One region of the Arthrobacter sp. E44 genome, then DNA from elsewhere that is predicted to be linked to it. Evidence: riboswitches for the same ligand, from Rfam matches in the RefSeq annotation. Region 1 holds a riboswitch; the other holds the start of a gene.
The links. Region 1 has a riboswitch for glycine ahead of ACETK3_RS17055 (methylenetetrahydrofolate reductase). Riboswitches for the same ligand answer to the same signal wherever they lie in the genome.
Positions count from the first base shown of each region.

Region 2: linked by a shared signal. The riboswitch ahead of gcvP (aminomethyl-transferring glycine dehydrogenase) and the one ahead of ACETK3_RS17055 (methylenetetrahydrofolate reductase) in region 1 are both predicted to bind glycine.

Region 1 covers NZ_JBHDJA010000021.1:53,004-58,092, forward strand. The annotation lists gene cycA (D-serine/D-alanine/glycine transporter) at 1-932, shown strand, start outside; gene purU (formyltetrahydrofolate deformylase) at 929-1,855, shown strand; glycine riboswitch at 1,947-2,046, shown strand; gene ACETK3_RS17055 (methylenetetrahydrofolate reductase) at 2,200-3,033, shown strand; gene ACETK3_RS17060 (hypothetical protein) at 3,158-3,967, shown strand; gene ACETK3_RS17065 (LamB/YcsF family protein) at 3,951-4,700, shown strand; gene ACETK3_RS17070 (HNH endonuclease) at 4,790-5,089, opposite strand, start outside.
Region 2 covers NZ_JBHDJA010000005.1:28,234-32,894, reverse strand. The annotation lists gene gcvP (aminomethyl-transferring glycine dehydrogenase) at 1-1,314, opposite strand, end outside; glycine riboswitch at 1,504-1,601, opposite strand; gene ACETK3_RS06205 (TetR/AcrR family transcriptional regulator) at 1,695-2,231, opposite strand; gene ACETK3_RS06200 (MFS transporter) at 2,316-3,872, shown strand; gene ACETK3_RS06195 (Dps family protein) at 3,966-4,445, opposite strand.

The DNA of each region.
Region 1 (5,089 bases):
CCAACCTGTGGAGCCACGGCGGATTCTTCCCGAACGAGTTCATGGGCTTCGTGGCCGGCTTCCAGATCGCAGTCTTCGCCTTCGTGGGCATCGAACTGGTGGGCACCACCGCGGCCGAGGCCAAGAACCCTGAGCGGAACCTGCCCAAGGCCATCAACTCCATCCCCATCCGCGTGCTGCTCTTCTATGTAGGTGCCCTCATCATCCTGATGGCTGTCACCCCCTGGACCGAGTTCAGGGCAGGCCACAGCCCGTTCATCGCCATGTTCTCCCTGGCGGGCCTGGGTGCCGCCGCCACCGTGGTCAACCTCGTGGTGCTGAGCTCCGCAATGTCCTCCGCGAACTCCGGCATCTACTCAACCTCACGCATGGTCTTCGGCCTTGCACAGGAAGGCGACGCTCCGGACGTCTTTGGCAAACTGTCCCGGCGGAAGGTGCCCCAGAACGCACTGTTCCTCTCCTGCGTGCTGCTGCTGTCCGGCGTCGTCCTCATGTATGCGGGCCAGGACGTGGGCAAGGCCTTCGACATGGTGACCACTGTGTCCGCTGTCTGCTTTGTCTTTGTCTGGTCGATCATCCTGGCCAGCTACATCGCCTTCCGCCGCCGCCGGCCGCACCTGCACGACGCATCGAAGTTCAAGATGCCCGGCGGTATTGCCATGGTCTGGGTGGTCTTCGCCTTCTTCGGCTTCGTGATCTGGACCCTCACCACCCAGCCAGACACCCTGGTGGCCCTGCTGGTCACCCCGGTCTGGTTCATCCTGCTGGGCGCCGCATGGTTCGTCCTCCGCCGCCGGCCCGCACACCAGGCCCGTTTTGCCACGTTCCAGGCTGAACTGCAGGCAGACCAGGACTTCGCCGACGCCGCATCCGGCAAGGCTTCCCGTCCGGGTGCCGCCGCAGAAGTGGGGGAAGAGCGGGTCAAGCGGTGATCGGCACGGAAACCCGCACATCGCAGGCGGGCACGGCCGCGGCCGGACAGCGCCAGGCCATGGTTCCCGAAACCGGCAAGGAATTCGTGCTGACCTTCCATTGCCCGGATGCCCTTGGCATTGTCCAGGCGGTGGCGGCATACCTGCTGGAGCAGGAATGCTACATCGTGGACATCAAGCAGTTTGGCGACAGGGCAAGCGGCCGGTTTTTCATGCGCGTCCACGTCACCTCGCAGGTAGAGATGGAACTCGACCGCCTCCGCTCCGGTTTTGAGCAAGTGGCCCGGGAGTGGCGGATGGACTGGCGCCTGGAACGGCATGGCCGCAAGCAGCCCATCCTGGTGATGGTGTCCAAGTACGACCACTGCCTCAACGACCTCCTGTTCCGTGCCCGCAGTGGCGAGTTGCCCGTCCGAATTGCCGCCGTGGTGTCCAACCACCCGGACCTGGAACCCCTTGCCGCCTGGCACGGTGTTCCGTTCCATCACATTCCCGTGACCCCGGATACCAAGGCGGATGCTGAAGAGCGCCTGCTGGAGCTGGTAGACCACTACGCCGTGGAACTGGTGGTGCTGGCCCGCTACATGCAGGTACTCAGCGATGAAGCCACTACCCGACTCAGTGGCAAGGCCATCAACATCCACCACTCGTTCCTGCCCAGCTTCAAGGGTGCAAAGCCCTACCACCAGGCGTACGAGCGCGGCGTCAAAACGGTGGGCGCGACTGCTCACTACGTCAACTCGGAGCTGGACGAGGGACCCATCATCTCTCAGCAGGTGATCGAGGTGGACCATACGTATTCCGCCTCTGACCTGGTCACCGTTGGCCGCGACGCTGAATGCAAGGCACTTACCAATGCGGTGCGCTGGCATGCTGAAGGACGAATCGTTTTGTCCGGCAACCGGACGGTCATTCTGCGCTGATTGCCGGCCCATCCATGCGGCCGGCGCCGCATCCCATCCGGTGACGGGACGGGCGCCGGCCGTTGAACCACTACATCTGAAGACAGCCTTTCGAGCTGTGGCGGGAGAGTTCTCCCGGCCATCACCGGGCAGGCGCCGTAGGAGCAAATCCTCCCCAGGAATCTCTCAGGCCCATGTACCGTCACGGCGAGGCGACTCTGGAAAGCAGCGCTGCTCCGGCAGCGCTCACCGACGGTGCAAGCAGGCCCCGGCTGGGTTTGCGGAATCTCTCAGGTCCAATACAGAGCGGGGAGGGACCCGATCCATGCCGAGCCACCCGTGGCCGGCCAAACCTGGAGTTCCTCATGACGACTCAATCCCTTACGGCACCATCCCATGCATCAGTGCCTGCCGACCAGCCCACCGGCGGTTTCAGGCGGGAGCTGCCGGTCCAGATTCAAATCATTCCCGCTGAGGGCATTGCCGCCCGCGTCCAGGCCCACGTACCTGCCGGGACGGCGCTGACGGTGTCCTGCTTGCCCCGCGAAGGTGTAGGGGCAAGCATTCGCACAGCCATCGAGCTTGCCTACCTCGGCTTTGAGGTTGTTCCGCACCTGGCCGCACGAAGCATCGAAAGCCGGGCGCAGCTGGCCGGTGTAGTCCGGAACTGCCACGATGCCGGTATTGCCGAGGTTTTCGCCGTCGGTGGTGACGCAGGGGAACCGGCCGGGCCCTACGACAGCAGTCTTCGGCTGCTGGAAGACCTCGCGGAACTGTCCGGTGGCCGGATCCGGGCCGGCGTGGCGGGCTACCCGGAAGGACATCCGAGCCAAACTGAACTGCACATGCTTGATGCGTTGCTGGAGAAGCAGCATCTGGCCTCGCGGGTGGTGACACAGCTGTGCTTCTCGGCTCCCCGCATCCAGTGGTACGCCGAAACGCTGCGCCGGGAAGGTGTGCGGCTGCCTGTGTGGGCAGGGGTATCCGGCGCCTTTCCCCGGGCGCAGCTGATTCGGGCCGCCCTGAAAATTGGCGTGGGCCCATCCCTGAAACTCCTGAACCGGCGTGGCCCCCTGGGCCGCCGCCTGCTCAAAGGCGGTCTTTACTCGCCCACGACGATCCTGACCCAACTGGAGGACGGCGGAGTGGTGGAGGGTGCCCACGTTTTCACCTTCAATAATCTGGCGGACGCCAGCTAACGGGCGGTTGCCAGGAGGGCAGAGGTACGGGACGCGGGAAGTTAAGCATGCTTAGTGTTTATCCACATAGGATGGAAAGTGCACGGCAGCTAACCCGCTGCAGGTCGATTGAATGAAGGTGACCATGGCCCGGCGCAGCAATCCCGCATTACGCATCGCACAGGAAACCGCCCACAATGCGATGTTTGACGCTGACGGCAAGCCCAAGCCCGGCGTTCACAACATGCTCCTGAAGGCAGTACAGATCCAGCGGCCCCTGGTGGTTGCCTACATCCGGCGGCTCCAGAAGAAGCATCCCCGTGCCACCGCCGCGCAACTGGCAGACATTGCAGAGCGCGACTACTTGCGTGCCGTCGCCGGAGGGGGCGCACTGGTGGGCGCAACCGCCGTCGTTCCCGGGGTTGGAACAGTGGCGTCGCTGGGACTCTCAGCCGCTGCCACCGTAGGCTTCCTGGAGGCAACAGCGCTTTACGCAACCTCGCTGGCCGAACTTCACGGCATCCGCCTCACCAACCCGGAAAAGGCCGGCACCATGGTCATGGCCATCATGCTCGGCGAGGAGGGTACCGCCCTGCTGGGAACGCTGAGTGGCCAGGCCTCCGGCAGCGGCAACAGCGCCGCCAATAATTGGGGCAATGTGCTCTCCAAGTCAATGGTGGGTCCGGGCTTCGGCAGTGTCCGCAAGAGAATCCAGCACGCCTTCCTAAAGAACCTGCTCAAGCGGCAGGGTACCGCCCTGTTCGGCAGGGCGCTCCCGTTCGGCATAGGGGCCGTTGTGGGTGGAGCCGGTAACCTCGTGATGGGCCGTGCGGTGGCCAAGAATGCCCGTGAGGCGTTCGGGCCGATGCCGGACACCATTCCCGGGGAGCTGACCGCAGCTGCCGGACCGGACCACCTGACGCTGGAAGGCAACATACTTGGATCTCAACGCTGACGTAGGCCAATCATTCGGCTCCTGGACGGCAGGAGGCGACCCGGCCATGTTCCAGCTGATCACCAGTGCCAACGTGGCCTGCGGCCTGCACGCGGGCGGCCCCGTCACCATGCTGGACAGCTGCCGCGCAGCATACGAACTCGACGTCACCGTGGGGGCGCACCTCGGCTACCGCGACCTGGCGGGCTATGGCCAGCGCGCGCTGGGGATGGGCTTCGACGAGCTGTTCGGCGACGTGCTGTACCAATTGGGGGCGCTCGACGGCGTCGCGCATGCCGTGGGTGCCTCCGTGGACTACGTGAAAGCACACGGAGCGCTGTACGACGCTTTGATTTCCGACGCCGAACAGGCCTCCGCCGTGGTTGCCGCGGTTAATGCCTATGACCCCGGCCTTCCCATCCTGGGCTTCCCGGGCTCCGAGCTGCTGAAGCAGGCAAAAGAGGCAGGGCACCCGGTGTTCATCGAGGCCTTCGCGGACCGCGCGTACCTGGCCGACGGCAGCTTGGTGCCGCTTTCCGACGAGGACGCGGTCCTGCACGACGTTGATGTGGTAGTTGAGCGCGCTGTTCGACTGGCAACGCAAGGGGAAGTGGTGGCCGTGGACGGGACGCCGGTCAAGGTCCGGCCGGACTCCCTGCGCCTCCAGGGCGGCAGTCCAGGCGCAGTGGAATTGGCGGCCCGTATTCGTGCTGGGCTTGAGGCCGCAGGCGTGGAGCTTGAGGCCTTCGCGTAGAGGGATGTCCGGCCGAACTCCCTGGCCCTGCCGAACCGTTCATACATTGCTCCAGCCCCATGGACTGTTGCCCGAACCCTTGAATTACGTCATCCGGATGGTATGAGCGGGGTTGCGAGGAGCTCGGCCCAGAGGGGATCGTCCGGCGACAGGTCATCGGCGTCTATGAAGTTGTCATCGTCTGGTTCGCATAGCGGGAGGTCTTCGGGCCCCGCCTCGAGACAGCGGATATTGATACAGGGGACATCGATACACCAGGCATCCTGACAATTGGCGTTCGTACATCTGGCGTCCTTACATCTGGCGTCGAGGCCCGGGATGTCCGAGGACTGCAGTTCGGTGGGCATCAGCCATTGCGGCCAGTGTGTGGGTTCTGGGTGGGGGTGTTC
Region 2 (4,661 bases), on a different contig from region 1:
GTCGCCCACCTGGGCGACGATGGCCGGCGTCGTGGTTTCATCAAGGGCGATGCCCACGGTGTCGGCGTCGATGCTGCGCAGGTTAATGCCCCGGGCCTCGGCGTCGGCGATGACGGCGGCAGCGCGGCCGGGGACGCGGACCGTCAGGGTGTCGAAGAAGCTCGCGTGCAGGACCTCAACACCGGCAGCCGTAAGCGAGGCCGCCAGGGTACGGGCGTGGCTGTGCGCCGTTACGGCAATTGCCTTGAGGCCGTCCGGGCCGTGGTAGACGGCGTACATGGACGCGACGATGGCCAGCAGCGCCTGGGCTGTGCAGATGTTGGACGTGGCCTTCTCGCGGCGGATGTGCTGCTCACGGGTCTGCAGCGCCAGGCGATAGGCGGGAACACCGGCGTCGTCCTTGGAGACACCCACCAGGCGGCCGGGCAGCGAACGCTCCAGGCCCTTGCGGACGGCCATGTAGGCGGCGTGCGGGCCGCCGAAGAACAGCGGCACACCAAAACGCTGGGCGGAACCCACGGCGATGTCGGCGCCCTGCTCGCCCGGAGGAGTGATCAGGGTCAGTGCCAGCAGGTCCGCTGCCACCGTGACCAGGGCGCCGCGCTCCTTGGCGGCACTGATGACTGCGGACTGGTCCCAGACGCGTCCGGAAACGCCGGGCTGCTGCAGCACGATGCCGTTGATGTCGCCTTCGGGCAGGCCCTGGGACAGGTCGGCGACCTCCACCTCGAAGCCCAGCGCCTCGGCGCGGCCCTTCACGATGGCAATGGTCTGGGGCAGGACGTCGGCGTCCAGCACGGTCTTGCCGTCGGCGGCGGGCTTGGCCTTGTTCGCGCGGCGCATCAGGAGCACGGCCTCGGCCACGGCGGTGGCTTCATCCAGCAGCGAGGCGTTGGCGATGGGCAGGCCCACCAGGTCCTGCACCATGGTCTGGAAGTTCAGCAGGGCCTCGAGCCGGCCCTGGGAGATCTCCGGCTGGTAAGGGGTGTAAGCGGTGTACCAGGCCGGGGACTCAAGGATGTTGCGGCGGATCACCGGCGGAGTGACGGTATCGAAGTACCCCTGGCCGATCAGCTGCACGGCCGTCTTGTTCTTCCCGGCAAGCTTCCGAAGCTCCGTGAGGACCTCGACCTCGCTGAGGGCGTCCTGGAGGCGGAGGGCGGTTTCCTGGCGGATGACCTTGGGAACGGCCGTGTCAACCAGGGAATCGACCGTGTCGTAGCCCACGGCTTTGAGCATGGTGTCGACGTCGGCCTGGCGGCGGGCGCCGATATGGCGGTCTACGAAGGTGGTGGAGGCTGGGGTAACCGACACGAAGGAACTCCATTTACTCAGGCGGCGCAGGGTACGCCACAGCTATTCGGGTTCCTCCCCGCTCTGTATTGGACCTGAGAGTTTCCGCGGAGCCTGCCCGGCAGGACCCGCTTGCACCGTCGGTGAGCACGGCAGTTCTTTCGCTCCCCAAGGGAAGAAGGACAACTGCCTGCTGCTTTCCAGAGGCGCCTCGCCGCGGCGGTACAGGGGCCTGCGAGATTCCTGGGGAGGATTTGCTCCTACGGCGCCTGCCTGTACTTCCGGCAGAACTCTCCCGCCGCAGATCAAAGGCTATTCACTTGTTGGCCGTGACGGCCGGTGGCGGCCCTCACAACTCTCCATTGTCCTACGCACCCACCCCTCCCGGCAAATGGCAAATCCTACCTGCGGAGCCGCTCCAGGGCGGCGAGGAGTTCCTCCACGTCAGCGGCGGCTCCCCCCGCCGGCGCGGGGGCCACCGACAGCATTGCGTTGAAGTAGAGGCCATCACCCATATAGAGAACTGCCTTCGCCAAGCCCGGACCGACATCCGCCGCAATCTCGTCCAACCAGCGCTGCTGGATGGCCGCGAACCGGCGCCGTGTCTCCTGATGCGCCACCTCGGCAAGCCTGGTGGCGGCGACGATGGCCCTGTCCAGCGGCGTGTCCGCCCATACCGAGGAACGGATGAAGTACGCCGCCGCGCCTTCATCGGCCGAGGCCATGGCATCGGCGTCTTCCCGGGCAAGGCCCTCCAGTCGGTCCAGCAGCACGGCAATGAGCGCTTCCTTGTTGGGAAAGTGGTAGAGCAGGCCGCCCTTCGACACGCCGGCCTTCCGGGCTACGGCGTCAAGGGTGGCAGCGCGCTCCCCCACCTCGATCAACAGGGACTCGAAGGCATCAAGGACCGCGTCGCGGGCTACAGGCTTTCGGGGCATGCTTCCCATCATGCCCTTCCCCGGGCGGGAAGACGGAACCGGCAGCCATTTCAAACTATACCGTCCGGACGGTATAGTTATTTCATGACGACTTTCACCAGCCCTGCGCCCACAGGCGCGGACAAGAACGCCCCGCGGCAGCCGTGGCGTGACTGGCTGGCGCTGGCCCTGCTGATGTTTCCCGTGCTCCTGGTCGCCGTGGACAACACCGCGCTGACCTTCGCACTGCCGGCCATTGCGCGCGCCCTGGAACCCACCGGGGTGCAGCTGCTCTGGATCGTGGACGCCTATCCCCTGGTACTGGCCGGCCTGCTGGTATCCATGGGGAGCCTCGGCGACCGGATCGGGCGCCGGAGGCTCCTGGTCATGGGCAGCCTCGGCTTCGCCGCGATCTCTGCCGCCACGGCCTTTGCCCCCACACCGGAGTGGCTGATCGCCGGCCGTGCAACCCTGGGCTTCTTCGGGGCCATGCTGATGCCGTCCACGCTGTCGCTGATCCGCAACATCTTTCCCGAGCCCAACCGCCGGCGGCTTGCCGTCGCCATCTGGGCTGCGGGATTCTCCGGCGGCGCGGCCCTGGGACCCATTTTCGGCGGCTGGCTGGTGGAGCACTTTTGGTGGGGTGCGGTCTTCCTTGTAGCGGTCCCCCTCATGATTCCCCTGCTGGTGCTGGCGCCGGCACTGGTCCCGGAGTCGAAGGATCCCGCGCCGGGGAAGGTGGACATCCCGAGCATCCTGCTGTCCATGCTGGTCATGGTGCCCGTGGTGTACGGCATCAAGGCAGTTGCCACGGAAGGGCCGGGCGCAGCAGGTCTGGGGGCGATTGCCTTTGGCCTGGCGATGGGGGCGGTGTTCGTGCAGCGGCAGCGGCGCCTGGAGCACCCGCTGCTGGACATGTCCCTGTTCCGCAACAGGGTATTCAGCATGGCCATTGCCGCCAACATCCTGGCCCTGTTTTCCTTCAACGGGTTCATCCTGTTCCTTGCCCAGCACCTGCAGCTCCTCGAAGGAATGAGCCCCTCCGCGGCAGGAGTTGCCATGGTCCCCGCGCTGGCGGCCACGGTGGTGGCAGGCCTGGTGGTGGTGCCGCTGGTCCGCAAGGTCCGGCCCGGGTACGTGGTGGCTGCGGGGCTGGCGTTCAGCGCTGCAGGCTACAGCATGGTGACGTTCGGAAACCACGACGGCGGCCCGTCGCTGCTGCTGGCAGCCCTCCTGGTCCTGGCGCTGGGCGTGGGCACGGCGGAGACCATCTCCAACGACCTCATCCTGGGTGCCGCCCCGCCGGCAAAGTCAGGGGCCGCCGCGGCGATTTCCGAAACGGGCTACGAGGTGGGCTCACTGCTGGGGACAGCTGTCCTGGGATCCATCCTGACAGCCTCCTACCAGCAAAACCTTCGGCTGCCGGCAGGCCTGGAGGGCACACTGCCCGGGCCTGTCCTGCACAACGCCGGAGAAACACTGGCGGGCGCGGTGGAGGCGGCCAACCTCCTGCCCGCATCGCTCGCTGGAGCGGTCCTGGACGCTGCCGCCGCGGCGTTCGATTCCGGGGTGCACGTGACTGCGGCGATTGGGCTGGTACTGATGGCGGCGGCGGCAGTCCTCGCCGCCGTCGTGCTTCGCAAAGCGCCAAAGGCGGTCTAGTGCCGCCGGGCCGCCTGGAACGGTCCGGGCAACAGAAAGTGCCCGGGGCCGAGGAGGAATCCCCTCGGCACCGGGCGCCCCGTGAAGTGCCCGCTACTTCGAGTCGGCAGCCGTGACCTTGGCGGTTGGCTTCATGTTTTCGGCCTGCACCATCCAGGCGAACTGCTCCAGCCGGGCGATGAACTCATGCAGGAGGTCCGCCGAGGTGGGGTCCTCCTCGTCCACTTCGTCATGGACCTTGCGCATGGTGCCCACGGCCGCCTCCATGGCGGCGACGATCCGCTCGATGGCATCCTCGGTGCTGATCAGCCCTTCAGGGAACTGGGCCAGGCTGGTGGTTTCGGCAACGGTGGAGCTGCGTCCGTCCGGAAGCGCATGCAGGGCCCGCATCCGCTCGGCGGTGTCGTCGGCAAACTGGCGGGCGGCGTCCACGATCTCGTCCAGCTGGAGGTGAAGGTCGCGGAAGTTGGTGCCCACGATGTTCCAGTGCGCCTGCTTTCCCTGGACATGGAGCTCAATCAGGTCTGCAAGGACAGCCTGCAGGTTGTTGGTCAGTGTGGGTGAAGCTTTCATGCATCCTCCTCAAAGTGGTCCAATATGCCAGACGCTACCAGCCGCGGACCCCGCGGCGGCAGCACTTCCGACAATTCATCAGCGAGCTTACTAATTCCGCAAACGAGTCACAAACGAATGTGATTCATATTGCGTCTTGCATCACACGCCGGGCACCCCCATACTAAATGAACGCCATTCATATAGTGACGACCGTCTCACAGCCTTTTCAGAAAG